2 linked regions of the Cohaesibacter gelatinilyticus genome follow. The main gene of each other region encodes a partner of the protein of the gene in region 2 in a complex. Links are inferred from orthologs where the notes say so. Each region holds a gene or a part of one and is shown on either strand. Other genes may lie near its edges.

What was found.
Region 1: the proteins of xseA (region 2) and CRO57_RS02025 are in contact, whole or in part, in a cryo-EM structure (PDB 8TXR), measured with the Escherichia coli proteins. The link is inferred for Cohaesibacter gelatinilyticus from one-to-one orthologs.

The regions. Positions count from the first base shown.
Region 1 is NZ_OBEL01000001.1:432,801-447,530, reverse strand. The notes cover bases 11,622-14,479. They hold CRO57_RS02025 (exodeoxyribonuclease VII small subunit), read right to left. Parts: upstream 13,245-14,479; coding sequence 12,999-13,244; downstream 11,622-12,998. Other genes in these bases: CRO57_RS02015 (histone deacetylase family protein), read right to left, coding at 14,259-14,479; CRO57_RS02020 (SDR family oxidoreductase), read right to left, coding at 13,397-14,152; CRO57_RS02030 (crotonase/enoyl-CoA hydratase family protein), read right to left, coding at 12,108-12,863; CRO57_RS02035 (hypothetical protein), read left to right, coding at 11,769-12,026; CRO57_RS02040 (GDSL-type esterase/lipase family protein), read left to right, coding at 11,622-11,701. Also shown: CRO57_RS02095 (LysR family transcriptional regulator), read left to right, coding at 73-1,044; CRO57_RS02090 (HAD family hydrolase), read right to left, coding at 951-1,706; CRO57_RS02085 (MarR family winged helix-turn-helix transcriptional regulator), read right to left, coding at 1,751-2,290; CRO57_RS02080 (cytochrome b), read left to right, coding at 2,617-3,150; CRO57_RS02075 (glutathione S-transferase family protein), read left to right, coding at 3,407-4,027; CRO57_RS02070 (putative bifunctional diguanylate cyclase/phosphodiesterase), read left to right, coding at 4,063-6,186; CRO57_RS02065 (hypothetical protein), read right to left, coding at 6,260-6,883; CRO57_RS02060 (cysteine hydrolase family protein), read right to left, coding at 7,077-7,697; CRO57_RS02055 (DMT family transporter), read right to left, coding at 7,833-8,678; CRO57_RS02050 (bifunctional metallophosphatase/5'-nucleotidase), read right to left, coding at 8,878-10,488; more of CRO57_RS02040, read left to right, coding at 11,045-11,621; more of CRO57_RS02015, read right to left, coding at 14,480-14,730. UniProt on the Escherichia coli protein: Bidirectionally degrades single-stranded DNA into large acid-insoluble oligonucleotides, which are then degraded further into small acid-soluble oligonucleotides.
Region 2 is NZ_OBEL01000001.1:170,302-185,099, forward strand. The notes cover bases 7,321-10,246. They hold xseA (exodeoxyribonuclease VII large subunit), read right to left. Parts: upstream 9,640-10,246; coding sequence 8,002-9,639; downstream 7,321-8,001. Other genes in these bases: CRO57_RS00760 (protein-disulfide reductase DsbD domain-containing protein), read left to right, coding at 7,321-7,477; CRO57_RS00765 (peroxiredoxin), read left to right, coding at 7,511-7,999; CRO57_RS00775 (histidine phosphatase family protein), read right to left, coding at 9,749-10,246. In the rest of the region: CRO57_RS00740 (M16 family metallopeptidase), read left to right, coding at 1-328; CRO57_RS00745 (GNAT family N-acetyltransferase), read left to right, coding at 421-1,107; CRO57_RS00755 (YqgE/AlgH family protein), read right to left, coding at 5,792-6,415; more of CRO57_RS00760, read left to right, coding at 6,647-7,320; more of CRO57_RS00775, read right to left, coding at 10,247-10,357; CRO57_RS00780 (16S rRNA (uracil(1498)-N(3))-methyltransferase), read left to right, coding at 10,465-11,235; CRO57_RS00785 (DMT family transporter), read right to left, coding at 11,238-12,194; CRO57_RS00790 (LysE family translocator), read left to right, coding at 12,329-12,967; CRO57_RS00795 (TRAP transporter permease), read right to left, coding at 13,053-14,798. UniProt on the Escherichia coli protein: Bidirectionally degrades single-stranded DNA into large acid-insoluble oligonucleotides, which are then degraded further into small acid-soluble oligonucleotides.

The sequences.
Region 1 (14,730 bases), 260 kb from region 2 along the record:
TTCAAATGCATTATAATCATATTTATTATGCAGAATTTCGATCATTTATCATTGGACGGACGATCGCTTCATATGCTCAAACTCATCCATGAGCATCGCTCCGTTACTGTTGCAGCCCGACAAATGGGTGTGAACCAGTCCACCGTCAGCCATTCTCTGGAGCGATTGCGCGGTTTACTTGGTGATCCTTTGTTTCTCAAGGTTGGCCGCGCCATGGTGCCCACCGAACGCATGGATGGAATGATTGATGAAGTGAGCCATGTGCTGGCATCTCTGCAATCCCTTCATGACAAGAGCAGTTTTGATCCTTCCCTCTCCAATCATCGCTTCGCCGTCATGGGCAATGACTTTGAACATGACATGTTCGTTCCATCCATCTATCAAGCTCTTCGCGAACAAGCTCCCAATGCGACGATGCGCACCCATGTCTTTCAGGAATTCAGTCTGGATTGTTTGAAAGAGGGTATGGCTGATATCGCACTGTGCCCTCTGAAGGATTATGAGAGCCCGGATATTGTCGCGACCACCATCACCACTGATCGGATGGTCACCTTCTATGATCCGACCATGAGGGAGGCTCCCAAAGATGTTCACGAATATGCCGACGGGCATCATGGCATTCTGGCACTATCGAATGATGAAACGACCGCCATTGACATAACCCTTCGCAAAGAAGGGCTGGAGCGGCATGTTTCATATTGCGCGCCGAGCTTTGGCTCGGTTGCCAATGTTGCCAGAGGAACCGACATGCTGGCAACAGCACCCTCTCGTCTTGCCTATACCGTCTTTCGGGACTTTGACTGGGTGGAGGTTCCCATCGCGCTGACACCGATGGATTTTCATATGGTCTGGCATGTAAGGAATCGCCATTCACCACGGCATAGATGGTTCCGGGAGCTGGTCAAACAAGTCGCAAAAGATTTGCCGTGTTGCTATAAGCAACCCGTCACTCAAAGTGGCAAGGACGGACGTGCCTGTGGTGCGGAGACTGGCAATGGCAGCCCAAGCATGAGCGGCAAATCTGCAAGGCTGGAAATCACCTGATCTGCTTCAGCCAGCAACTCATCTGAACTGGCAGCGCCTGTTGGCAAGGCTAAAGTCATTGCTCCAGCGGCTTTGCCTGCATGCACATCATGCAGACTGTCACCAATCATCAATACGTCGCCGGGTTCAATCTGCAATTGATCCGCAAAGGCCAGAACCTGTCCGGCTTCGGGTTTTGCCCCATAACCAGAATCATATCCGATGACGGCAAAGAAGTGATCTTCATATCCCAAATGCGCCATTTGCCGGCGAGCGCTGCTCTCTGTTCCATTGGTGGCGATTCCCATGGGAATACCCGCGTGCTTCAAGGCATCAAGTGCCTGTGACGCCCCGGGCAGAAAGGTTGGCGACACATCGCAATATTTCAACGAAAGATCAGTGAAATCTCGCATGAAGTCTTCGCCATAAGGACGTTCGCAAATCTCTGCCCAGCGAGCACAATAATCTGATGGTGCGCCGGTCAACAAACGAGATCTCATATCAAATTTGCGACTATCCATGAAGTAACCGGAATAGTCTGCCAGAGTCTGAATCTTACTTTCGTCCCCACCAGCCATATCACGAATAATGAAATAGAAGGCACCTGCCCATGTTGCTTGTAGATCCAGCAGGGTTCCGTCCCGATCAAACAGAACCGCTTTGATAGTATCGCTCACTGGCATGGGAGAAGCTCGTGGAAACAGGTTTGGAGGAATTCGACTGAAATTTAGGCCTCAGGCCCGATTGGAGCAAGCGTTATTTCGCCCGCTTCAATCTTCTTGCCATTCACAAGCAAATGATCAAGCAGATCAAATAGCATCTGTTGTTGTTGTTCATTCAACCCGGTCATCATGGCCTGGTTGAATTGCTGTAAATATTCCTTGAGATAGGATAGAGACCGTCCCTTCTCGGTCAGGAAAACCCTTACCTCGCGACGATCCGCCGGAGACGCGCATCGCTCAACCAGGTCCTTGGCTTCCATTCGATCCAGAATTCGAGATAGGGCTGGCTGGCCATTGTTACAATAATCGGCCAGATGCGTAATTTTCAAACCATTGGAACGCCAAAGTGCTGTCAAAACAACCCATTGCGGCAACGTCAAATCATGACGCGCGAGGTTGCTTTCTGCCAATTGATTGATGAAGCGAGTTGCGCGATTGAGCCTGCTGCCAAGAGAATGTGGGGGTGAAGGAGGAGATTGCGGCAAGCTTTCCTGCTTCTGACCATCGCAAGGCAGTATTTGGGTGGGTGTGGTTTGCTTGGCCATACACTCTCCTGATTGTGACTATTGCCTGCCCAGGCAGGCAAATCAAATTGCACCAGTTCGTAGCGAATATCAAATGACGTTCTCTTCACGTTTGCGGATGCCAGATATCTAGCTCCTTAACGGCACATGCCCGGCTATCTACTGCAAGAGAAATACATTTTGATACGATTGGTTACAATTGCATTCCTTGACAATAATTTACATGTAACAAATAATTCAAGTAACTTTCTGCTCATCTGAATTGCATCCTAGCGACAGCAAGAATGGATAATTGCTCCCGTTGGGCCCCATCACCAAGCATCTATACTTCAAGAACAGGACCAACCATGACTGCCTCTCCAAACCGCTATTCCAAAGCTACAATCCTTCTGCACTGGCTTGCCGCTCTACTTATCATTGGCCTGATTGTTGTCGGCCAGATGATGGAAGACATGCAGGGATCCGAAAAACTGCAGTTGCTCGATTTGCATCGCAAGATCGGACTGCTCACCGGTGTTATTTTTCTGGCTCGCCTGGTCTTTTTCTTCCTACATGCACGGCCTGAAGCAGATCCAGTCTGGCCACCCTTGCAGGCCAAATTCGCCAAGCTGATCCACCTGCTGCTCTATATTCTGCCCATTGTGATGGTTGCCAGCGGTATGGCATCCATGATGCTTTTTGGCCTCGGTGAATATGTCGATAGCGGCGATTATGCCGGATATTCGACAGCAGCAGAAAGTGTAAAGCCTCTAATAGTCCATGGTATCGGATCCAAATTACTCGTAGCCAGTATTGTTCTGCATGTTGTTGGTACGATTTATCACCATTTCATCAAGAAGGACGGGATTATGGATCGCATGTCATTGCTCAGATCTCGATAGGTGCTGCTCTTGTCTTTTGTTCCCTTCCCGAGATCAGAAGAACCGCAGCATATCGCCCCGGCAACCAACCAACTGGTCCGGTCAGTTGCCGGGGTATTTTTTGGACAATTGCAGCGCATTTGCAAATGAGTCATACTCAGTTCGAAATAACCATAATATAAGGATTAATACCTGCTTAAGCGTAGATTAACCTAAGTATAGTTCCATGCAATGTAAGGCATTTTTGACCAATTCACCTTTGATCAAGGACTGGCTAATGGATACTTTGTTTGCGACATTCGGATCGGGCAATTGCTTCAAGGCACATTTGATAATGGAGCAATTATCAATCCCCCACGAATTGCACTGGATCGATGTGCTGAAAGGAGAACAAAAAGCCCCTTCCTTTCTGGAGCTGAATCCGAATGGTACTGTTCCCTTCCTGCTCACATCCGAGGGCAAAGGCATCACAGAATCCAATGCAATGCTTTGGTATCTGGCGAAAGGCAGCGCTCTTTTTCCTGAAACAGGCATGAGCGAAGCTGAAACCATTCAATGGATGATTTTTGAGCAAACCAAACTTGAACCATTCATTTCTCCAGCCCGTTTCTTCTCGGTTATTCTACCCCAGCGCAAAGAGGAGATGGCATCGCAAATTGCTGAATGGCAAGAGCGTGCTGCAATTGGTATGGAGCGGCTGAATGCTCATCTTTCCACACGATCATTCATGATCGAGAACCGTTACACCATCGCCGATATCGCCATTTTTGGCTATGTCCATGTTGCTGACGAAGCTGGCCTTGATTTCGGCTGCTATCCTGCTGTTGGTCAATGGATTGAGCGGGTTGAGAACCAATCTGGTTATCAGCATATTCTTTCCTACAAACCCGCCGCCTAACAAGTTTTTTGGATTTTTTGGTTTTTCGGTTTCATATGAGCGACATCTGCCCAACTGCCTGCTGCATCAAAGATGATGCTTTCAATATCCAGAGTGTTTTGAATTTGACGACACCATTATGGGTTTTCGATATCGATCATTCTCATGTGGTATGGGCCAACGACGCCGCAGTGGAACTGTGGCATGCAGACAATCAGGAAGATCTCTACAAACGTGATATGGGAGCGGATATGTCTGCTTCCATCGCCGAGCGATTACGTCAATATCAATCCGACTTCATTGCCGATAAAAAGACATTCAGCGAAGTCTGGACGCTCTATCCAAACGGTCATCCTCATACCTATCGGGTGATGTTCCGCGGTTATGTCATGTCTGATGGCCGTATGGGCATGCTGTGTGAAGCCAAGGCCGAAGAACAGGAAACACCGGAGAGACTGCGCTCGGCGGAAGCCCTGAATCACATTCCAATCGCTATCTCGCTCTTCAGCAAGGAAGGCATTCCACTCTATACCAATGCTGCTGCCAGAAGCATTTATGGCAGTTCCACTATACCTCTGAAAGAACGCTTCGTAGATCAATCCACCCATACAGATCTTGTTGCACAACTTGAACGAAAACAGAATGCCACCCTGATTTCACAGGTCTGGACCGAACAAGGCATACGCTGGCATGAGATCTCAGCTCGCAACTGTCATGATGCTGTGAGCGGCAATCCGGCCTATATCTTGTCCGAGGTTGATGTAACCGAGCTGAAGGATAATGAACATAAGGTTCGGTATCTGGCACACCACGACACATTAACCGGGCTTTATAACCGGAATTATGTTCAGCTCGCCTTCCCGGAATTGCTTTCGAGCGCCAAACAGTCAAATCTCGATATGGCCATGATGTTGATTGATCTGGACAAGTTCAAGACCATCAATGACACATTGGGGCATGCTTCGGGTGATCAATTATTGATGCATGTGTCTCAAATTCTGGAACAACAAGTCGGGAGCGCTGGCCATATCGCCCGTCTTGGCGGAGATGAATTCATCATCCTCATTCCAATGAGAGACAAAAACGAGCTCAATCAATTGTGCCATCATCTGTTGAAAGCCATCGCTACAGACTGCCATATCGAAGACCACCGACTGAGTTCCAAAGCTTCTATCGGCGTCAGCCTCTTTCCGGAACATGGCGATGATCTCGCAACATTGATGAAACATGCCGATCTGGCCTTGTATGATTCCAAAGACAGAGGACGGAATACATTCTCCTTCTTTCGTCCAGCCTTACAGATGGCGGTCTTGAAACAACGTTCATTGGAACGCGATCTCATTCAAGCAACCCAGCGCAAGGAGTTTCTCCTGCATTACCAGCCACGTGTTTGCTGTCGGACCAACGAAGTCAGGAGTATAGAAGCTCTTTTGAGGTGGAATCATCCCAATCGTGGCGTCCTGTTGCCCGGGCATTTTGTCGATACGCTGGAAGAAACGGGACTAATCCACGATGTAGGAACCTGGGTTGCCGAGCAAGTCGGTCACGATCAGCGCACCCTCACGCGGGCAGGCTTTGATATACCTGTTTCTATCAATGTTTCCCCCAAACAATTTGATGATCACGACCTTTGTCATGAATTGGTCGCTGCGCTTGCACAATCCAATTGCCCCACCGACCGCATCGAACTGGAGATCACCGAGAGCATGCTCATGGGTGACAAACGCAATGCCAAGGCTACCCTGTCCAAACTGAGGGCTGAAGGCTTCTCCATTTCGATTGACGACTTTGGAACTGGTTATTCGAATCTTGCCTATATCCAGGACTATCCGATTTCATGCCTGAAAATTGATCGCTCTTTCATCAATGCTATCGATAAGCAGGCACCTGTGGTGAATCTGGTGCTATCACTTTGCCGTCTGACGGATATCACAGCCATTGCTGAAGGTGTGGAGACACCGGAACAATTGCAATGGCTGGAAGAGAACAAATGTGATCAATACCAGGGTTTTATATTCTCTCGGCCTATACCTCTGATGGAGATGGAAAAACTCCTGCAAGATCCTCCCAATTTGCTCTATCCTCATCGTCAGGAAAACGAGGATTGTGCCCATAGTCTCAAGGCGGCCATTGAAACTCCGAACGATCCTGCGATCGAGCTCTATCAATCGCGAAAATAGACACGTTCCGCTTCAACGCAAAAAAGCTGGCCTGAGCCAGCTTTTCTTTTTGATAACGTCAAACGTAAGCTGTTTATTCTGCTGCTACAGCAGCCGGGTCCAGTGGCGCGGCTTCCCCGCGATATCGATTCATATGCAGCTCTTGCCCATCATCCTCTTCCACGCCCAGATCTTTGTGAAGTTCCGAGAAAACCGGTTCCAATGCCAACAAGATGTAGGAGACAATGACCACGCCGATATAGGTGGAATGCTCCAACAATTCTGCCCGATCACCAACAACTACATCAAAGATACAAAAACCAATGAATGTGATCGCCGAGATAATGATCGCCTGATTGGCTTTTTCCATTTTTTCAGCCATTGGAGCGCCTTTGTAGAAGGCAATCATTGCAATTAGACATACCGCAGCAGCTGCCAGTTCCCAAACGCCAGCAAACATCAAAACCGGATTCACGGCACTATCAGACATCCCTAGCCGGTCAAAATACATGGCAAATTTTTCATCTCGATCATTGCCATACCAGGTAAGGAGTCCAATATCGGTTCGATTGAGAAATTTGTCCAACCCGTTCAGGGTCCAGAACATGCACCAATAACCTAGCGCCAAAAATCCTAATGAAGAAAGAGCTTTTCGCATCTCCATCATATCCCCACTGTCTTGTTTTGCCGGACAATGCGTGCCAAACAAGCGCCGCATCTGCCAACTTCTTCAATTTTTCAAAAACAGAATGGAACGACAGCGCTTCAATCTCGTTAAGGCACTCCTGAATTCTACAACCAGCCTTAGTCAGACCTTTTGTAGATTGTTCAAATTTTAGATAATTCCGTCTCGACATGCGCGCAAAGGATCGCGAGTTCCAATACAGAACAGGGGCAGCCAAATCTGAGACCTATTGGATCCGAGCTCCTTTCAGAAGAAGGTTTTCCCTATTTTTCTGCCATTTATGCTGATCAGCACTCAGAATTCCCTCGTCAACAAGGGTAATTTCATATCCGCGAGCCAATGCCCCATTGGCTGTCGCCTGAATGCAAGCATTCGCTTCCTGTCCTGTAATATAAAGATGACCGATTTTGTGCTGATCCAGATAGCTTTCAAAGGCTGGGACTGAAAAACTGTCCATCTGGTGCTTTGTAAAAAGCTGGTCAGCTTGAAAGCTTAACGCGTCATCCCGATCAATACCCGGACTTCCTTCCACACCTGCCCCGCCAGCAGTCATACGCATGAAGAGTTTTTCATGGAGAGCAACGAAAACATGCCGGATCTCGATAACAGCAACTCCTGTCCGCTGTTTTTCCATAGCCAGACTATTGATCAACTCGAAAGCACTGTGTTTGCTCGCTTTGTCGTGGTTCTTGGTGAAATCAGTTTGCATATCGATTACCAACAAAGCAGTGTTAGGACGCTGTTCTGGATCTATCCGTATAATCTTGGGTCGGTTGAGCAGTTTGAACAGCCCGTTTGCCATCAGAAAAACGATGCCAGCCAGAACCAGGCCCAATATCAGATCCATTATGCTTTCCCTCCATCAGTCATACCAACCAAACACGATATTTGGTCATGATACGGCTCATGAAACGATAGCGTCTGCCGGTTAGCAACGCAATGCGGCAAGAGTGCTTTGGCAGGCTCAAGTGTGGGGTTTTTGCTAGCGGGCCAGACGCAACAAGATTGCCCCGGCAACCGTCAGAATAGTCGAGAGAAACTTGCTGAAATTGAAGCGCTCATTAAGAAAAAAGACGCCAATCAGAAGAGCGAAAATGATAGAGGTTTCGCGCAAAGCTGTAACCATGGCGATTGGCGCTTGAGTAAAGGCCCAGACCACCAATGCGTAGGCAACGAAAGAAGCTCCACCTCCAATGAAGAACGCCTTTTTTCCTTTGCGAGGAACGGCCGAAATGGTTCCTGGTTTCAAATAGCGGATAACAGCCATATAGAGCAGAGCATCCAGAACCGAAAGCCAGGCAAAATAACCCAGAGCTGAATCGGTCAGTCGTGCCCCCATGCCATCGGCAAGGGAATAAGCAGCAATGAAACAACCGGTTGCAAAGGCAAGCAAGCCCGCCTTACCGTTCCGTGCGCCGTCCGACTTGCGTACAGCGACCAAGCTCATGATACCAAGCCCGATCACAAGAATAGCAATCCATTCCAGACGAGACATTTCCACGCCTAGCACAACAAGAGAAAAACCAGCAACGATCAGAGGTGCGGAGCCACGAGCAATGGGATAGACCTGCGTCAGATCACCAAATTTGTAGCTCTGCAGAAGAAAAATCTGATAACCAAGATGCAAGAAAACTCCCAGAGCCAGAAGGCTCCAGCTTTCTTCGGCTGGAAAGGCAAAGAATGGCAGAAGAGCCAACCCTGCCACAGCTTGCCCCAGCATCACCGCTGTCATGGAAAGATACGTATCTCCGCTCCCCTTGACCACCGCATTCCAAAGGGCATGCAAAGCCGCAGCTGCAATTACCGCAAGAAAGGTCAATGTGGTCATAGGTAGCTCCGCTTGCAGAATAGAGAAATCTTGCTCTGCGTGCTTGAGTTGGGGGGCAAGAAGACGGAACCTATCAGATTTGTCGCTCGATATCGACAAAAAAGATCCATTTGAACTTCCATTTGCGCAAAAACAAACCCGATGCCCTTTAGGGCACCGGGTTTGCATCCATATCCTTCGGATATACCCTTGAAAATGCTTATTTAACTTCGGAAACTCGGCCATCCAGACCTGGCTTGTAATCAGGGTTTTTGGAGATGTAATCAGCCAGCACTTCATCCAAACCCGGACCATAATCATATGCCTTCATACCATTGGCCTTGAAGACTTTGTAGCCATCACCGCCGGACCGCATGTAGTTGTTGGATGCAACGCCATAAACGGCTTCCTTGTCGATTGCCATCCATTTGCCATCTTTCATGACTTCAACAGAAGTGATACGTTCGCCAGCAGGCTTTGCTCGGGTCCAGCTATATTTGATGCCGGCAACCTGAGCGAAGCGACCTTTGACTTCCTCGACCTGAGATACACCATTTTCCAAAGCAGCAATGACATCAGCGCCTTTCAACTGGAAGGTAGCCAGAGTGTTCTGGAATGGCAGGACAGTCAGGACTTCGCCCATGGTCACTTCGCCAGCATCAATGGAGGCACGCAGACCACCGCCGTTCTGGATCACCAAATCGACACCTTGGTCCTTTACCCGATCCAGAATTGCGTCGGACACAAGATTGCCCATCTCACATTCACCAGTACGGCAGTTTTCGCGCTTGCCATCAACGGCAGCGGACAGATTACCGATGACTTTGGCTTTCAAATCCGCAATTGGAGCACCAAGCTCAGCAACGCGCTTTTTGAAGCCTTCATCCATTGCAACAGATTTGTCGAGCAGGATTGGCTCACCCTTTGCAGAAATCACATCACCATTGTCATTCCAAGTGACTTCGATGTCGCCCACATATTTGGAATAGGCGTAGGCCTGTACAATTGGCACTTCCTTTCCATCTGGGTTCTTGACCATGACAGGATAAGGGCCTTCAGCGCGCTTTGCTGTATTGGACAACAAAGTATGAGAATGGCCACCAACGATCACATCAATACCGGATACCTGGGATGCCAGTTCCATGTCCTTTGGAAGGCCCTCATGGGTCACAGCGATGATCTTGTTGACGCCCTGTGCTGTCAGATCAGCCACTGCCTGCTTCAGATAGTCAGCAGAATCCATGAAGATGACTTTGTCACCAGGAGACGAGGTCTCAGCTGTATCGGTTGCCAAGGTGGACACGATACCAATTTTCTGATCGCCGCGCTCAACAACGAGTGTGCCTTTGACCTTGCCCTTCAGCAGCGGCTCGGAAGAAACATCGATGTTGCCAGAGATGACAGGAAATTCAGCCTTTGCCAGGAAATCAGCGAGACCTTTCGGGCCATCATCAAACTCGTGGTTGCCAACTGCCATGACGTCGAAGCCGATGCCATTCATGAATTCAACAGCAGCAGCGCCTTTATAAGTTGAATAGAAGAGCGAGCCTTGGAATTGGTCACCGGCATCAACGGTCAGGACATTCTTGCCAGCATCTTTCAGCTCGGCGCGACGCTGATCCAGCATGGTTTTGACGCGAGCAATACCGCCAAAGCACTTGCCTTCTTCTTCACCCTTGGCATTGCAGGTGGAGTCATATTTGTTGATCGACTCAATACGGGAATGCAGATCGTTGATGTGCAAGATATTGAGAGAGAAATCCGCTTGGGCAGAGCCTGCAAAGCTGGCGCCTACCGCCAGGGCTGCGACGCCAGTAAGAAGCTTATTCATTATGTTTGAACCTCCAATGATACCGGATGAGCAAAGAGAAAATCGCCTCAAAACCTACGGTGTTTGCGCAAAAGTTTTGTGACGATCGGCTCTTTACCAAACGAAGTTTTCTGTCGATGGTGACAGACATCATTTCCCCCTACCCTCTTAGGGTCAAGAGAAATATGCCACCCTTCAGGGTTGCTCCCCATTCTGATCACAGGCAAAATGCCCTTCCCTAACGTCGCTCTGGCTCTTTTAAATTTCAATGATGCCGGCACGTCATCAGAGCAGAATATTATGGTCATCAATTTTTTCAAAACTGCCAGAGACACTCGCACGCAAACAATGTTTTGCAACTATTGTGATGATTTTCACGAAGCGCCCATAGAGAAGACCACGACCATGTGTATGTCATGAAAAGCTGGTGGGTTTGCAACAATTGCTTTCATGATATCGGCACTACAAGACAACAGTTGCGCAAGGATCTTATCCTCATTTGGTCAATTGGTTTTGCGCTTCTTGTAGGCGGCTATTATTGGATTTATAGCTTGCTTGATTGAAACGAGGGCTGAAGATGAGACGTATTTGCTTTGTTGGTGCTTCCACTACGGAAGGAATGGGCGATGAAAGTGGACTTGGGTGGCCGGGTCGGCTATGGCGCATGCATCAGGAGGATGTAACCGCCTTTGCTTCCTATAACCTCGGCGTGCGCGGACAAACCATGCATCAAATCAAGAACCGTGCGGCTGCCGAATGCAAGGCTCGTCTTCCGCGCGCCTTGGGGCCACTCATTGTGCTCGGGACCGGAGCTAATGATCTTTCGCGCTTTGCCGACGGAGATTACAAAGACAAACCCCGCACCCCGCGACGTGGCCTGGAGCGCACCTTTAGGGCACTTGTCGAGGAATTGTCAGAGATTGCTCCGGTACTGGTTATTGGTCCTCCTCCCATCGATGAAACTCAAATGCCCTATCGCATGGCCGATGGCATGCGCTTTGACTTTCGCAATATCGATTGCGCCGAAGGAACAGAGCTTTACGCTGATATCTGTAGCGAACTCAATATTCCCTTTTTCGATCTGTTCGGAGCCATGCTGGGAGATGCAGATTATCAATCCGCATTGAAGCAAGGAGACGGCCTTCACCCGACAGGCGCAGGCTATCAATCATGTGCAAACGCCATCAATCAATGGGGTGCATGGCGCAAGACATTGATAGAAGGCTGGGCTTGAGTAATTGCCGCATTGATTTTTGGCCTTAAAGCGCCTATCTGGGGGCGATATTTGTTAGGAGACCTCAATGCCAAGTTTACCGGGAATTTTTCAGATCGGCAGTTACGAGATGGTTGTGCTTCAAGTACTTCTGCTTGCCGGGATCATTGGTGCAATTACAGCAAAAGCCAAGGGTCGCTCAGGGACCATCTGGTTTATTCTCTCTGTCGCAACCTTCGGGGCCGGCATTTTGGTAGTGTTGTTCATGCCTGCTATCGTGAAACAGGATAGTGAAGTTCAAAGCGACGCCGAGCATCAAGCTGACAGTGATGGTGGAAGCGATTAGTCGCGGCTCCAAAAACTCCACTTATCTAGAGGCTCGGTTTGTTTCGAAAATCGGGTCTTTTGTTTCTCAGATCAATGCCTGCTATTTCTTCAGAAATGCGGCAAAAGCCGCTTGAGCTTCACTTGACGCCAGTTGAGCGCGGAATGCCGTCGCTTCCTTCTCAATTTGAGCTTCAACCTCACTCTGGCTAACTGAACGCAGTAAAGCACGTGCAGCCTTCATTGCTGCCTGTGGCTTTGAAGCAATGACGTTTGCCGCTTCCAGTGCATTGCCTTCAACCTCTTCAGAACTGACCAGCTTGTTGATCAAGCCAGTTTGGGCCATCTGATTTGCATCCCATAACTCACTCATACAAAGCAGTTCAAAAGCTTTTTGATGTCCCATGAGGCGTGGAGCGATCAGAGAGCTCGCAGCTTCCGGGACAAGTGCCAGATCGGTAAAGGGTGTTTTGAAGCGAGAGATCATACTGGCCACAACATAATCGCAGTGAAGCAGCATGGTCGTGCCAATGCCGATAGCCAATCCGTCAACACCTGCTACGATTGGCTTTTCACTGCGCGCCAAGGCATATAGCAAGTCGATAATTGGCTGCCCTAAAGCACCGCCTTTGGCCATCTGTGCAAAATCAGCGATATCGTTGCCTGCACAAAAAGCTCCCGGTTCTCCCAGAAGAACGGTCACTTTGGTGTCGTCATCACTATTCGCATCTGAAATAGCTGCGGCCATAGCCTGATACATCGGCTGTGTCAGGGCATTTTTCTTTTCCGGCCGCTGCATGCGGATCAAACGCATACCATCTTTGATTTCCAGCCCGATATGCTCACATGCAATTGCCATCTCTGCTTTCCCCGATGCAAATCTCTAATTGCATCACCGTAACCCGCAGATCGGATCACGGTAAAGTAGCAACCTCATGCAGTTAGATCATAAGTGAATAGCTTGGTGCCCAGCAGTGGTTAGTCAGCTTGAGCTCTAACCGTCCCACTTCACATCCAGGGGCTCCGTGCCCTGTGCTTCGCCACTTGCAGACATGCGGATTTTCTCGACCTTTTCTTCGGCCTTTTTCAGCAGAGCATCACAATGTTTCTTGAGCGCTTCGCCGCGCTCATAAATTTCGATGGACTTTTCCAGCTCCACATCGCCACGCTCCAAGCGCTGAACGATCTGCTCCAATTCGGCCAGAGCCTGTTCAAAGGTCAGAGAAGAAATCTCGCTCATGATACACCTGTTTGTCTGCGCTAGCTGGAAAGCCGGACGCTATCTCTCGAAATTTTAGGAAGCAGTGAATCTTCCTACCTGTTTACATAAAGGCAAACACATCCGTCAAACAAGGATATGTTTGCTCTGTCACCATTTGGATCTCTTCATGCTTAAGCGAGACGTACCGACACACCTCCATCAGCAATCAAAGGACATCCTGTTACAAATGAGCTTCTATCCGACAACAGGAAGAGCGCCGCTTGAGCAATTTCCTGAGGCGAAGCCATGCGTTTCATCGGATGCAATCCGGCAATAAATTCATGTCCGGCTGGATCATCGCCTGCCATGGGAGTTTTCGTACCACCTGGCAAAAGTGCGTTGATCCTGATCTGCTCACTTGCATGATCGGCAGCTAATGATTTTACCAAACCAATCATGCCAGCCTTCGAGGCAGCATATGCTCCCATGCCCGTCATGCCACCATTGCTAAACCCGACAAAGGATGACGTGAACACGATTGAGCCGCCGCCTTGCTTACCAAGAACGGGAATTTGTGCCTTGGCTGCATGAAAAGCACTCGTCAGATTGGTCGTAAGAACTGCGTTCCAGTTCTCGAGTGGCATGTCTGGCAGCGGACACATATCACCCATCATGCCAGCATTGTTCAATGCTCCATCCAGACCACCATATTGGGAAATCGCCAAGTCAACGAGTGCTTGCGCATAATCAGCATCGCATACATCTCCACTCAGATAGCAGGCTGATCCGCCCTTGGACTGAATGGCTTGCACCTGAGCCTTCAGCAACTCTTCACGTCGTGCTCCCAGCACAACATTAGCGCCTTCTGCCGCAAACAGACTTGCAGCAGATGCCCCAATACCGCTTGATGCTCCGGTAATGATAATCGTCTTGTCTTTGAGTTCCATAACGCTTTCTCCTCTATTGCGTCAGGGAACTAAAACAATCAGAAATGTTTACTGCGACCCGTTTCTTGCACAGCCCACAAATCAGGTCGATCTAGCCGCTTTTCACTCACCCATGCATCAAGCGGTCTACATGCACCGCAACAGAGCGAGCCAGTGCTTGCAAGTCATATCCCCCTTCCAGAAGGGAGACGATGCGGTTGTCGCAGCATTTGTCTGCTACATCCATGAGCTTGCCGGTCATCCACGAAAAGTCAGCTTCGGTGCAAATGAGATCTCCCAAGGGGTCTCTCAGATGCGCGTCAAAACCAGCCGAGATAATAACAAGATCAGGATTGAAATTATAAAGACTTGGCAGGATGCGTGTCTCGAACGCTTCGCGGATATGATCGGAGCCATCGCCAGCACGAAGAGGTGCATTGACGATATTCCCCTCGTCATCCTTGCCGGTTTCATTCCAGGCACCCGTGCCCGGATAAAGGGGCATTTGATGGGTCGAACAATACATCAGGCTGGGATCATCCCAGAAAATATCCTGCGTGCCATTGCCATGATGCAAGTCCCAATCGATCACCGCGATG
Region 2 (14,798 bases):
GATCCTTGGTGAATTGATGCGAGCTTCTGAAGATTTGACCTTGGAAGAACTCAACCGTTCTCGCGCACAGATCAAGGCAGGATTGCTGATGTCACTGGAAAGTCCCGCTGCTCGTGCCAGTCAGATTGCTCGCCAGCGCCTTCTGTTTGGCCGCACATTAAGCACGAGTGAATTGGTTGAAAAAATTGAGGCAATCAGTGTTGAAGATGTGAGAAATATGGCTGCCAATCTATTTACCAAATCATCCCCTTCCATGGCATCCGTCGGTCCGGTTGATGCTCTTATGCCTCTGGATGAAGTCTCCAAACGGCTTGGAACCGGAGCTTGAGACTGTCTGCATTGGCTTGATCCCGTCTCCGGCAGTCGTTAGGCTGGTGGAGAACCGCCAATGAACACCGCTTGCAAGGGAGAGATGGTCTGATGATTTCCGGTCTTGTCTCTCGTTTGCGCTCAGATCGTCAAGGAACACCCCAAGTATCTGGCCAATCTGCAAAGAAGGGCGGGTTTTCATCATGGTATCAATCTTCCTACCAAATTTTGCCCAAAGGACAATCGACAGGCACTCTTGATGGCCCCAATGTCTATTTACGGGCGCCGGATAAACGGGATTGTGACCAATGGCTGGCTGTGCGTCGGGAAAGTGCCGATTTTCTAAGACCTTGGGAACCTCTTTGGCCTGAGGATGATGTGACCCCGCGGGGATATCAACGTCGTCTTGCTCAATATCGCAAGGATGCGAAAGATGGGCGTTCGTTGCCCTATTTCATTTTCGCAACCCAAACAAATCAGCTGTTGGGTGGTATCAATCTGTCCAATATTCGCCGTGGCGTATGCCAGAGCGGATCAGTTGGTTATTGGATGGGACAGAAACACGCAGGTAAAGGTTTCATGTATGAGGCAATGGCCATGTTGTTGCCGCATTTGTTTGGCCACAACGCGCTGCACAGAATAGAAGCTGCCTGTCTGCCGCACAATCACCGTTCGATTGCTCTTTTGCAGCGTCTTGGCTTTCAACATGAAGGGCTTGCTCGGCAATATCTCTGCATCAATGGCAGATGGGAAGATCATTTGTTGTTTGCAGTTTTGCGAAGTGACTATGGGCAATGACTGGCCGTAAAAACGGCGCTTTTTCATGTCATGATCTTGCAGGAAGTGATGATTCTGAAGCCATGGATCCGCCCTGATGTGAGCATGGCCGAGGGCTATACCAGCGGGTAAGTGGCAGCTGGCTTGCAACCTCAAAGCAATTTTGCTGAAAGGAAGCAGTCGTTAGTCGGATTTTCATATGAAAAACCGACTTCTGATGCAATTTCGTCTTGTGTGACGGTTAGCAAAAATTTAACTATGGAAACAAGTGTTCAGCTCGCCTGACGTTTGAATTAAAGGGGCCTTTTGTGACGCGCGTATCTGTCCTGACAGCCATTTTGTTTGCCATGGTGCTTTCCATTGTGCAGGTGTCTTCTGCCTGGGCTTTGGAAGCCGTCGATGTCAAGGCCGATGTCAAAGTCCTGGATCTGAGCAAGATTTATGAAGAGCATGAAGGTGACGGAGATAGGTTGCAGGTTTCAACCGCGCCTGGTCCGGATGGAATTGTTCGTCGTATCGAGGTGCGGGCGCGTCAGTCTGGTGTCATCCCGGGCTGGGCCGTTTTCGCTCTTGAAAACAAAACCGATCGTCAGGTGGACCGCTATCTGGTGGTCCCGCATTTTCGCATGTCGGGTTCAGGCTTGTTAAAGCCGGATCTTGGTGCACAGCGTGTTAAGTCCATATCCACTTCGCAAGGTTTTGCACCCGAGCGTATTCCGGATGCCGAAGCTGATGTTTTTCGGGTAACGCTGGACCCGGGGACCGTGGTGACGTTTGTTCTGGAAAAGAGCAATCGAAAATTGCCTGGTCTGGCTCTGTGGGAGCCGCAAGCTTATAAGGACTATGTCAACAGCTACACCTTCTTTCGCGGAATCGTACTCGGTATCGCAGGGCTATTGGCACTTTTCCTGATCATTCTTTTCGTGGTCAAGGGTGCTGCAATGTTCCCCGCAGCAGCGCTGCTTGCTTGGTCGGTTCTAGCCTATCTCGCCATTGATTTCGGCTTCATGGGATATCTGGTTGATATATCAACCTCTGCCGAACCTATCTGGCGTGCGGGGGCGGAAGTGGTTTTCTCCGCCTCAATCCTGATCTTGTTGTTCACGTATCTGACGCTTCATCGATGGCATGTGCATTATTCGCATATCTCGGGCCTTTGGATGATTTTTCTGATTGTTGTACTGGGAGTGGCTCTGTTCGATCCGGCGTTGGGTGCCGGTATTGCACGTCTTTCCATGGCAGCAACCGCATCTGCCGGTTTTGCAATCATTCTCTATCTTGCCTTCAATGGATTTGATCGCGCCATAATGCTGATTCCGACATGGATCTTGCTTCTGTTATGGCTGGTTGCATCGGGTGCCGCAGTAATTGGAGTTTTGGACAACGATCTGGTTCAACCAGCTCTAAATGGCGGTTTGGTTCTGCTGGTACTGCTCTTCTCTTTCACGATCATGCAACATGCCTTTTCAGGCGGCATCCTGTCGCAGGGTATCGTCTCGGATAGCGAACGTCGTGCTCTGGCTGTCGTTGGCTCCGGTGATATCGTATGGGATTGGGACATTCCTCGTGATCGCATTCATACATCGGGTGAAGCGGAGAAAATTCTTGGCTTGAAGCAAGGCTCTCTGGATGGCCATGCACGTGATTGGTTGGAAATTCTCCACCCTCAGGATAGAGATCGTTTTTCCTCGACGTTGGATGCTGTTATCGATCAACGGCGGGGACGCGTGAATCAGAGTTTCCGTCTACGCGCCGATGACGGGCATTATCGTTGGTTCAAACTGCGGGCTCGGCCCGTTGTTGGAACTGATGGGGAAGTTGTGCGTTGTGTTGGCACATTGCTGGATACCACGGACCAGCGCAATGCTGAAGAACGCATGCTGCATGATGCGGTGCATGACAATCTCACAGGGCTGGCCAATCGTGAATTGCTGCACGACCGTCTGGGAAGTGCGATGATCCGCACCAAGGTGGAAGCAACCGCGAAACCTGCTGTTCTGCTGGTGGACATCGATGATTTTCGTTCCATCAATGATAGCTATGGCTTGTCCATTGGAGACTCCTTGCTATTGACCGTGGCGCGGCGTTTGAACAGAATCCTAAAACCTCAAGACACGATTGCCCGCTTTTATGGTGACCAATTTGCAATCATTCTGCTGTCCGAACAACAGCCAGAGCGTATTGCCATCTTTGCTGACAATGTGCGTCGCCAGTTGCGTGAACCCATCGTTTTTGGTGATAAGGAATTGTCACTGAAACTCTCCATTGGTATCTCGATTTATGACGCTCAGATCCACAATATGGCTGGCGATGTCATCAATGATGCCGAATTGGCGCTCTATCATGCCAAGCGCCTCGGTGGTGATCGGATTGAGCCATTCCGTCCATCCTTGCGTCAACAAGGACGCAGCCGAGGTCCAATGGACCGGGATCTTGTCACGGCGTTGGAGAAAAACGAGATTGATGTTGTCTTCCAACCTATCGTTGGATTGAAAGATCGTCAGATCAAAGGCTTTGAAGCTCTTGCTCGCTGGACCCATGCGCAAAGAGGTATTGTTCCACCTTCGGAGTTCATTCCAGCGGCTGAACGCACCGGTCTGATTGTGCCTTTGGGCATCTACATAATGGAACAGGCCGCGCGCCAGCTGTCAGTTTGGCAGCAATCACAGGAAAGCCTGGGCGATCTCTTCATGAGCGTCAATGTCTCCTCCCGTCAGTTGCTGCGTCATGATCTGATCAACGATGTCAAAACGGTTCTGTCCCGTTCCAACGTCAAACGTGGTACGCTCAAGCTGGAATTGACCGAGAGTCTGGTCATGGAGAACCCCGAATATGCGTCCCAGGTTCTGGAGAAGCTACGGAATATGGGAGCGGGATTGTCACTCGATGACTTTGGTACAGGTTATTCTTCATTGGCTTATTTGCAGCATTTTCCGTTTGATACGCTGAAAATAGATAAAAGCTTCATCGGTCAGTCTTCGCAGGTCACTTCGGTCATCCTCAGTTCCATCGTCGCATTGGCAAAGGATCTGGATCTGAATCTGGTTGCCGAAGGTGTCGAGAATGAAGAAGCAGTCAGTCAATTGTTGGCAATGGGATGTCCGCTTGCTCAGGGTTTCCTGTTCGGTAAACCATTGACAGCAAGTGACGCTGGCCAGTTGCTGCACCATCAACTGGAACAACAAAAAGCGGCACTTGCCGAGGCAAAAGCGCGTCAGGAAGTCGAAGCCAAGGCGGAAATTGCGCGCCAGAAAGCGGAAAAGCAACGCCAGCTTGAAGCCAAACTCGCAGCTGAAGCAAAAGAGCTGGAACGCGCTCAAGCCCATGCTCGCCAGATAGCAGCTACTCCGCTACCAGCAGAACCACCAAAATCGCCCAAACCCGTTCCACAACCCGATGCTGCCTTGGATGATGTTATGGATTTGGCGCTTGAAAGCGCCATCAGCGAAGCGGCTGCGCAAGCGGTTACAGAGCAGGGCGCCACTCTGATGAAAGTCGCTGATCGACAACAGGGCGAGACGAAGAAGGACAAAGCAAGCGCGGAAGCAAAAACTCCCGGCAAGCAGATTCAAGCTTCCAGACCGTCCGGTGCAAGTCAGCAAAATCCAGATCAGCAGCAGGCCGAGAAAAAATCCCAAAAGCCTGCAAAAAAGGCCGGAGACTTTTTGAAGTCCGCCTTGTCAGCTGTAGAAGATGCTGCCAATTCAGCTGTGCAATCTGCCAAAAACTCGGCCGAAGCGTTGAAAGAGGCAAAAGAGAAAAAGGCCAAGTCGGATAAATCGCATCCGACTGGCAAGGATATGCAATCCCAAGCTTCGCAAGGCAACCCCAACCAGCATAGCAGGGTGGCTCGGGCAACCCCGGCATTGCCTGTTGAAGCGAATATGCCTCAGCCTAACGTTGCAAATCAGGCTCCTGCCGCACCTGTACGCGGTCAACAACTACCACTTGCAGCTGCATCACAGGCAATGCCAGCTCCTTCTGTACAGCATCAAAATGCTCAGGGGTCTGCGGTCAGACAGGAGAAAACGGCCCAACAAACCCAGTCGCTACAGCAAAAATCCCTGCAGCCACAGGTTCATCCATCTCGCCCGGCAACGGATCCATCCGGTAATATTGCAAATGCGCCAGTGCCACAGGGTGCCACACAACCCGCGAACCGCGGGCCTGCGGGGCAGGCAGAGCCAGATCAGGAAGCCAGCCCACTGACTTCTGGCAAAACAACTCCGCCTCAAAAGCAGCATACTGTCGGCGCAAACAGCCAGCCAGTTGAACAAAAAAGACAGAAGGCTCCCGAACAGCCGCCACAGCAAGGTTCGAACAATCCAGGTCAAGCCGTTCCATCAAAGGACAGGGTGACAGATGATAGCGATCTGCCTTTTGCGATGCCGGATATGTCTGGAATTGATCAGGACATTGCCGCAGCCATTGCTAATGCCATGAAAAAATCCAATGGTGACACATAAAGTATTTCTCGCAATCGTTGAATCGTGAGTTGTGTTTTAACTCTTTGTTTCGAAACGAGCTCTTATCCGAAAAAGTGCTTCAGTTTTTCGCGAAGACGCTCTAGCTTGTGAGTGTGGTCACATGCGGACTGTATAGCGATCTTCAAAAATATTGAATGAACCGGCTTTTGGTCTTTTGAAAACTGAGATGGTTGGTTTTCTTTTCGGTCTTCAAAGGTATAGAAGATAGACTTCGGAATTCAGGCATGCCCGACTTCGCTGGAGAGCATCGACAAATCGACTCCCATCAAATCCAGCGAACGATCATAAAGATCTTCTGGTGCACATTCGAAAAGCATTGTGGGATCAGGTTCGCAGGTCAGCCAGGAATTACTTTGTAACTCTTCTTCCAACTGCCCGGCAGACCATCCGGCATATCCAAGGGTTAGTAGAGCCGAACTTGGTCCTGTACCCTCAGCGAGTGCTCGCAAGATTTCGATGGTCGCTGTCAGGCAAACATCATTGGCAACCTGCAATGTGGAATCTTTGAGGATGTAGTCCCCGCTATGTAGAACAAAGCCTCGTCCTTGATCAACGGGTCCACCATCCAGTACTTTCATTCTACGCGCAGGAGACGGCAAGCTAATTGCCCCGGCACTTTCACCAAGAATATCAATTTGCTTGAGAAGATCGGGGAATGTGATCTGATCTGAAACCTGGTTGATAATCAGTCCCATGGCTCCTTGTTTGTCATGGGAGCAGATATAAACGACGGATCGTTCAAAATGAGGGCCCTTGACGCTGGGCATGGCCACAAGAAATTGCCCTTCCAGGCTGGAAGGCAATTGAGACTTACCTATATTGGAGTTGCCTAGCTCTGTCATGCTCCTGCCATCATGGTTGGCAAATCACTTATACCAGAATCGTACCTGCCCGACAGGGCGTCTGTAAAGAGGGAAGCAGGCCCTCTGCCCAGCTATTGGGCTATCACAAAAAAATGAAGACAATATTGGTACAAAACTGGATCTCGTCCCTCACTATGCCATGATAGTTGGATAATATATGCCAGCCGAAATTGATCAAACCTGTTGTTGAATGAAAAGGATCCGGAACAGATGCCCCTGCATTCCATGAAAAGACTTATGTTGTTTGCTGTCAGCGTCGCAATGCTAAATACGGTTCCATCAATGGCAGCGCAATCACCTTGGTCGGAAGGGTATGGCGGCAAAATGCGACTTGTTGCAGGGGGCAAATTCGTTGACGGGGTGAAAGCAGGGTTGGAAATTGAAATGGAGCCTGGCTGGAAAACCTACTGGAAGGTGCCCGGTGATGCTGGTATTCCCCCAACCTTGGACTTTTCCGCGTCAACCAATGTAAAGAACGTCGAAATTCTATGGCCTGCACCAACCCGATATGGGGACAATATCTCACAATTGCTTGGGTATAAGGATTGGGTGACTTTCCCGATCCGTGTTATTCCTCATAAAGCAGACCAGGCGGTTAATCTGGTGTTGGATGCAAATGTTGGCCTCTGTTCAGATCTTTGCGTACCAGTGCAAGCCAATCTATCACTTTTCGTTCCTGCTGGTGGTGATAAGGACGGAGCATCGGAGTTTGTGATTGATCGTGATCTGGCTCTTGTGCCCGGCAAGAGCGAAGAAGGTTTCAGAATAACCAAGGTGATCCGGAAAAAGGGTCTCAATGCACCGGATCAGCTGATCATTACCGCTGACATACCAAAAGGGATGGGGAAGTCCGATTTGTTTGTTGAAGGACCAACCGATTGGTATCTTCCATTACCGCAGCCTATGAAAAATCAGGCTGGCCAGTTTCGACTGGGACTGGAAGGTCTGCCCAAAGAAGCCAAGACCAAGAATGTGGAACTGATTTTTACACTGACCAATGGCGAAAAAGCGGTTGAACAGACCATCCTTCTGACTGACTGACTGCCACGAAAATCAAAATGATTGAGAGAAGACATGATCAAAATTGGAGATACAATTCCTGTTGCCCGTTTTCCCGTCTTGAAAGAAGACCATATTGAGCACTTGACCACCCAGGATATTTTTGCAGGCAAAAAGGTGATTTTATTTGGTGTGCCAGGGGCCTACACACCTACATGTCACCAAAATCATCTGCCCGGGTATCTGGATAATATTGAGGGATTGAAAGCTCTGGGGGCAGATGTTGTAGCGGTTGTGGCAGTGAATGATGTCTTCGTGATGGATTTCTGGGCCAAAGATACCGGCGGTAAAGGCAAAATGCTGTATCTCTCGGACGGCAGTGGTGAATTTGCAAAAGCCATGGGACTCGATATTGATCTGTCAGCCCATGGAATGGGTTTGCGCAATCAGCGCTATTCTCTCATTGCAGATAACGGTGTGGTGACCCATTTCAATCTGGAAGAAAAACCGGGTGTTGCCGAAAAAACTGGTGCTGCTGCTATTATCGAGCAACTGCAAGCCTAACCCTAGAAGAGGCTACCTTGTGCATCATCGCTTGATTTGGGGGCTTTGCGCGGCTTTGCTTTCGGTTTGTCCTTGGCAGGTGCTTCGGAATTGTCTGACTTGGTGGATGAGACACTTTTGGTTGGTTTCGCTGAACGACGTTTTCCACCAGCCATATCGCGCAAGGTTGCTTCGATATCTTCGGCAGAAATCGCACCAGCCCCCATGATACCGTTGGCCGTGTCATCTGCTGGCTCGTTGGTATCATCATTGCCCGTTGCTGGATTGCTATCCGAAGGGGTCAAGTCAACCGGATCAAGCAATCCTGCGACCACAGAGACCGTGCCATCAGAAAATTCCAGACTGAGACCTTGCCCAGCAGATACTTGCCCGGCTTGTCGCACCATTTCATGATCGCGATTTCGAACCAAGGCAAAACCACGAGCCAGAACGCCTTTGTGAGAGAGGCTTTCCAATAGTCGGCTGGCAGCTTCCAACTGGGTGCGTTTCTGTTCGACAGTGAGCAGCGATATGCGTTTCAGCCGATCTTGACGATCAGTCAATCGTTCTGTCTGGATAGCAATTTTATTCAACATCAATCCGGGACGTAGACGGACCGAATTTGTATCAAATCGGTTGCGATGGTTCATGGTCGAGGCCAGCAGGCTTTGGCCCAGACGAGACGAGGCCATGTCAAAACGCTGTCTCGCGAGAGCCAGAAGATCCTTCGGTTGCGGAAGCGCACGTGCAGCTGATCGCAGATCCGAGCGGCGACGCTCCATCATGCGCAACACAGCACCTGATTGACGCAAATGCAAATCACCCAACGTAGCAAGCAGTTCCGATTTGACTGGTAAAGCCATCTCGGCAGCGCCGGTCGGCGTAGGAGCTCGCAGGTCAGCGGCGTAATCAATCAAAGTGACATCAGTTTCGTGCCCCACAGCTGATATCAAGGGAATATCGCTTTCGGCAGCAGCACGTACCGGCTCTTCTTCGTTGAACCCCCAAAGATCCTCGAGGCTGCCACCGCCACGAGCAACGATCAGAAGATCCGGACGTGGAATGTCTCCACCCTCCGAGAGAGCATTGAAGCCGCGAATGCCATTGGCAACTTCCTTGGCACAAGTTTCGCCTTGCACCCGCACGGGCCAAATGATGACATGAACCGGGAAACGATCAGCCACACGATGAAGAATATCGCGAATAACGGCCCCACTGGGCGAGGTAATAACACCAATCACTCTTGGCAGATAAGGGATTTGCTTTTTGCGTTCCTGTGCAAACAATCCTTCTGCCGCAAGCTTTTTCTTGCGTTCTTCCAACAGGGCCATCAAGGCGCCAGCGCCGGCTGGCTCCATGCGATCAATCACCATCTGATATTTGGATTGTCCGGGAAAGGTGGTCAGTTTCCCCGTCGCAATAACTTCCAGTCCCTGTTCGGGTCGAACAGTCATCTTCTGAGCTGCACCACGCCAGATGACACCGTTGAGAACAGATTTGTCGTCTTTCAGATCCAGATAAATATGCCCGGATGCCGGGCGCGAAACACGTCCAAGCTCGCCCCTTACCCGCACATAGCCGAATTGCTCTTCAATGGAAGATTTAACGGCATAGCTGATTTCAGAAACTGTAAATTCTGCGGCGTTGGTGCTTTGAGACATACGGTTAAAAGCTTTCACCTTCAGGGTCAGACCTGGCTCATAAATATGCTAGCACCATAGGTGCCTCCGTTTGGCCTGCGGGTCAAGCTTGTCCTGGACAAGCTGTTGATCAAGGCAGGGTCTTGTCGAAAACCTTGCAAGCCCAATATCCAGACGAAACTGTACTGGAGATGACGTCAGTTTTCTCAAGCCATCCTTGTTTTCTCAGCTGTTTGCCAAGCATGTGGTTGAAAAAACCGTGGCCGCTGAGAAAAACTGTACCATGTTGTGTCGCGGTTTCTTCTAGCCTGAGAGCGGCGATACGGGTTCTGATGATACTGGCTCCATAGCCTTCCTTGCCCTTTGCGAGCCTTAACCACCAGAGCAATCGTAACAATACCGACCAGACAATCACTGGTAAAGGGATTTTGCCAAGAAAGGAGAGTGAAGCAGGGCGAGCCATTGGGACTTCGGTAAAAACTGGGTCTGTTGTAAACTCCACATCCATGCGGAGGGCCAATAGGGAGGCAAGCGCTCGTGGAAGCGGGCTGGAAACAGCATAACTGGCGCTTTGAGCAAGATGTTTGGTATCATCCGGCGGTGATTGAGGTTGTGCCAGTCCAGTTGTTTCATAATTGTCGATCAGCTCGGCCATTGCATTGGCAGAGAGCCAGCGCCCATATGCATCATCAAAGTCAAACTCACCTCGGCCGTGACGCATAAGAATAATACGAGCCATAAATATCAATGTCCTTTATCTGCTCTTGGCGAAGCCTGGTAAAAATGCAATAGGAAGACAAGAAATAGGGTAATTGAGAAGCCCTGCCAAGGCAGAAGGAGACGCAAATGTCCCATTATGATTACAAGAGCCAGCGTCTTTGGGTCGAGCAGGATATTGTTGAGAACAATGCCATTCCCTGTGATCGGGCTCAGGCCAACTATCTGCTTAATGTCTTGCGTATGGAACAAGGCGATCAGATGCTGATCTTCAATGGCCGGGATGGGGAATGGAAATGCGAGTTGCATGCCCTGGGGCGCAAGAAAGCAGCTCTCGTGCCAATGGAACAGGAGCGCCCACAACCAGACCCGAAAGCAAGCGATCTGCACTATCTTTTTGCGCCGCTAAAATCTGCCCGTATCGATTATATGGCACAAAAAGCCGTCGAAATGGGTGTGGCGAAGTTGCGGCCCATCATGACGCAACATACGCAGGAGCGTCGGCCTAAACTCGAAAAGATGCGCCTGAACGCCATCGAAGCTGCCGAGCAATGTGGCATCCTTTCCATTCCTCCAGTTGATGATCCTGTGGCTCTGTCAAAATTGCTGGAGCAATGGCAGCAAAGTGATCCTGATCGACTGATCATCTTTTGCGATGAGACCGAAACCAATCTTGATCCTCTCGCGATTCTCAACACCTTGCGTGGCGAGGGTGAAGGAGTGCCGCCGCTTGCCATATTGATTGGCCCGGAAGGTGGTTTTTCCAAACAGGAACGCGAGGAATTGCTGGCATGTGAATTTGTTGCAGCTATCCCTTTGGGGCCGCGCATTCTGCGTGCCGACACAGCGGCTGTTGCTTCTCTTGCCATTGTTCAGGCCGTACTGGGAGATTGGGTCTAGGTTCAGGCCTTGCGTTTTCCAGCGAAAATCAGACCATACAGGCTGGCCATGATCACGAACATGGCGATTATCTGATAGGTCTGGATCTGGTCACCGAGAAAAATAAATGCAAGCACCATGGTGCCAGCTGGTGCAGGAACGGTAATGGAACTGGCTAGCGAGACATCAATATGTCGTACCGCATAGAACCAGATCAATAGCTCCACATAATAGACCAGCCCCAATGCGGCAGCAGCCTGTTGTAAGGCACCATTGAAAAATGCATCAGGCAATGTTGTGATGTGCCCTGTAAACATCATCACGCCGAGTAAAAACAGCAACGAGGTGCCCGCACGAATGGTTGTAATCTGCGCTGGTGTGAAAGAGGTTTTTCCCATCATTTCACGCAGAATGATATGCGCAATGCTCCAGATCAACGGGATGGTCAGTGCAAGCAGGAACCAGCCGGACAGCTCTTCCGACTGGAAGGTACCATTGGTTGCCAAATAAACCAATGTTGTGATCAGTACGAGGGTGAATGCCAGTTCAAGAATTGTCTTGTGACGTCGCAGGAACAAGCTCTCCAATAATATTGCGAACAAGGGATAAGCCTGAATGGCCAAAGCAGATCCAACCGCTCCCGCTTTTCTTGCCGAGAGCACATACAAAAAAGTCGAGAGCCCGAACATCATCCCGGTGCCAATAATGGTCAGGAGCAATCGCTTTTTGACTGCGCGCTCCATCGTCTGATCGAATAACCCCTTCCGTCCACTCTTAGCTTCTCTTGCAAAGAGTGGAAGAGAAAAAAGAAATTGCCAGACGGACAACAGGAAAGCATAGGTCAGCGCATCGGTTCCAACGCCATCTGACGGACGGGTGTTGGCGATTACCGGCATAGCACTGATCAGCACAAGACAGGCAAAGGCTTGCAGGATCCCTTTTCTACGGGAAACATCAACTTGATGGGCAATTTCGGGCATGAGGGTGTCCAAGTGGGTGAGTGATTTCCACCATGGAATGCATGCCGGCAATTGACAAGATAAAGATTGCCATGGGAACAATTTCCCTGATAGCAAGAAGACTGCCTAAATAAACGCTATGGGGGAAACTGCTCATGATCATGTCGATTGAAAGCTGGAGTTTGTTCATCATCTCTGCCAGCCTGCTTTCGCTATCGCCTGGACCAGATCTGATCTTCATTCTGTCCAAATCACTGGCCCACGGACGAAAAATCGGCCTCACTGCCGCCGCAGGTGTTTGTACCGGTGCGTTTGTCCATGTGCTTGCAGCTGCTTTGGGCTTGTCGGCGATTCTGGCAACTTCTGCGACGGCCTTTATGCTGGTGAAATATGTCGGTGCGGCCTATCTGATCTATCTTGGGATCAAGGCACTCTTTGCAAAGGAAAGTGCGTTGGCCTTCAAGGATAAAACAAACAAGAAGACAAGTGCGTCATCAGTATTTCGGCAAGGCATGCTGATTGACATTCTCAACCCCAAGGTGGCGATCTTTTTCATGGCGTTTTTGCCTCAGTTCATCACCGCGCAAAGTGGCTATGTCATCGAGCAAACCATTTTTCTCGGCTTTTTGGTTATCCTGATCGGATTTGCCATTGAAGCTGTCTATGTCTTTTCCGCTGCGCCGCTGGCGACTTACCTCAAGAAACATTCCAGATTTGCCCTATGGTTGGATAGAGCTTTTGGAGGATTACTGGTTGGCCTCGGTGCGCGTCTGGCTACTGCAAGCCGTACGTAGCGAGATGAGAACACAAATACAGAATGTAGGAAAGCCGCCAGAAATCTCCGGCGGCTTTTTTTGATTGTAGGAAGTGAAATTGCTTCTAGCTTGCTGCAACAGCTAACTTTTTCCGATCCCGCAATTGCAACAATACTATTGGTGCGACCAAGGCTATACCGATGAGCAAGGTTGTCAGGCCAGGTGCAATGAACAGCAGAGCAACCAAGGCCATCCACCAGCGCTGTAGCATGGGAAGAGGCGCCAACAGGTAGCCGGAGAAGGCAATCCCCATGCAGCCGATACCCATCATGGCGCTGGAAAGCGTGATGATGAAGGCTGACCAGGTGAAGCCCTCAGCGACCAGAAGCAATGCTGGGCTATAGACAAAGACAAAGGGCACCATGGCCTTGGCAATGCCAAGGCGGAAGGCTGTATTGCCGGTCTGGAACGGATTGGAGCCTGCTATGCCTGCCGCAGCATAAGCGGCCAGCGCAACCGGAGGTGTGATATCGGCCAAAACGCCGTAATAAAAGACGAAGAAATGGCTGACCAAATTTTGCACCTGCAATTGCGCCAGTGCTGGTGCTGCCACTGCTACCAGAATGATATAGGTTGCCGTTGTCGGAATTCCCGCACCCATGATGATACAGGCGATCGCAATCAGAATGAGAGAGAAGAACAGTGCCCATTGCTCAATCGCAAAGAAGGACAGCGGCCAGATGGTGCTGACAAACGCCCCCATGTCGGAAGCGGTCTGCACGACCACATAGCCAAGGCGGAAACCGACGCCGGTTAGCGTTACAACGCCAACCACGATACCAACGGTGGCAGCAGCGGCGCCAACAGCCAGAGTATTCTTGGCTCCTGACGCCAGAGCATCCCAAAGATCTTTCAGGCTCAAGCGATCTGTCGGATTGAGAAAGCCAACGACAACACAGGCGATGATGCCGTAAACAGCTGCATAGTCCGGTGTGCGACCGCTCATGATCAGATAGACCAGAATTCCGAGCGGAATGATGGAAAGCCAATGCTGCTTCAGGACGATGCCAAGCTTTGGTAATTCTTCTGCAGTCAGGCCACGCAAACCCAGTTTCCTGGCTTCCAGATGCACCATGATGAAGATGCCAAAATAGTGCAAAAGGGCAGGGAAGAGGGCAGCTGCTAGCACATCCCGCAAGGGGATCTCCAGATATTCCACCATGATGAAGGCGGCTGCGCCAAGAATCGGTGGCGTGATTTGTCCACCTGTGGAACTGGTGGCTTCAACTGCTCCGGAAAAATGCGGCGGATAACCAACCTTTTTCATGGCTGGAATAGTCAGCGCTCCGGTTGTCACGGTGTTGGCAATGGACGAGCCGGAAATCGTGCCCATGAAAGCGGAGGAGAAGATGGCGACTTTGGCTGGACCACCGGAATAGCGTCCCGCGATCACCATGGCGAGATCGATGAAAAGCTGGCCAAGCCCAATACGAGTTGCCAACACACCAAATAGAATGAACAGGAAGACATATTGCGCCATGACCCCGATGGCGACGCCATAGATGCCCTGATTGGTCATGTAGAGATGGTTTATCAAGCCAAGCCATGAGGTGCCACCATGTTTCAGCGCACCTGGGGCATAAGGCCCAAATAGGGCGAAAGCCATGAAGATAAGGGCGATGATGGGAAGGGTCGGTCCAACGGAGCGACGTGTTGCTTCCAACGTCAAAACCAACAGGATGGAACCCATCAAGACATCAAATTGAGATGGATTGCCAACGCGTTCTGCGACCACTTCTGGCGGAAGTAATGGCAGATACATGGCTGCGGCGACCGCACCCATGGAGAAAAGAATATCGAGAAAAGAGAC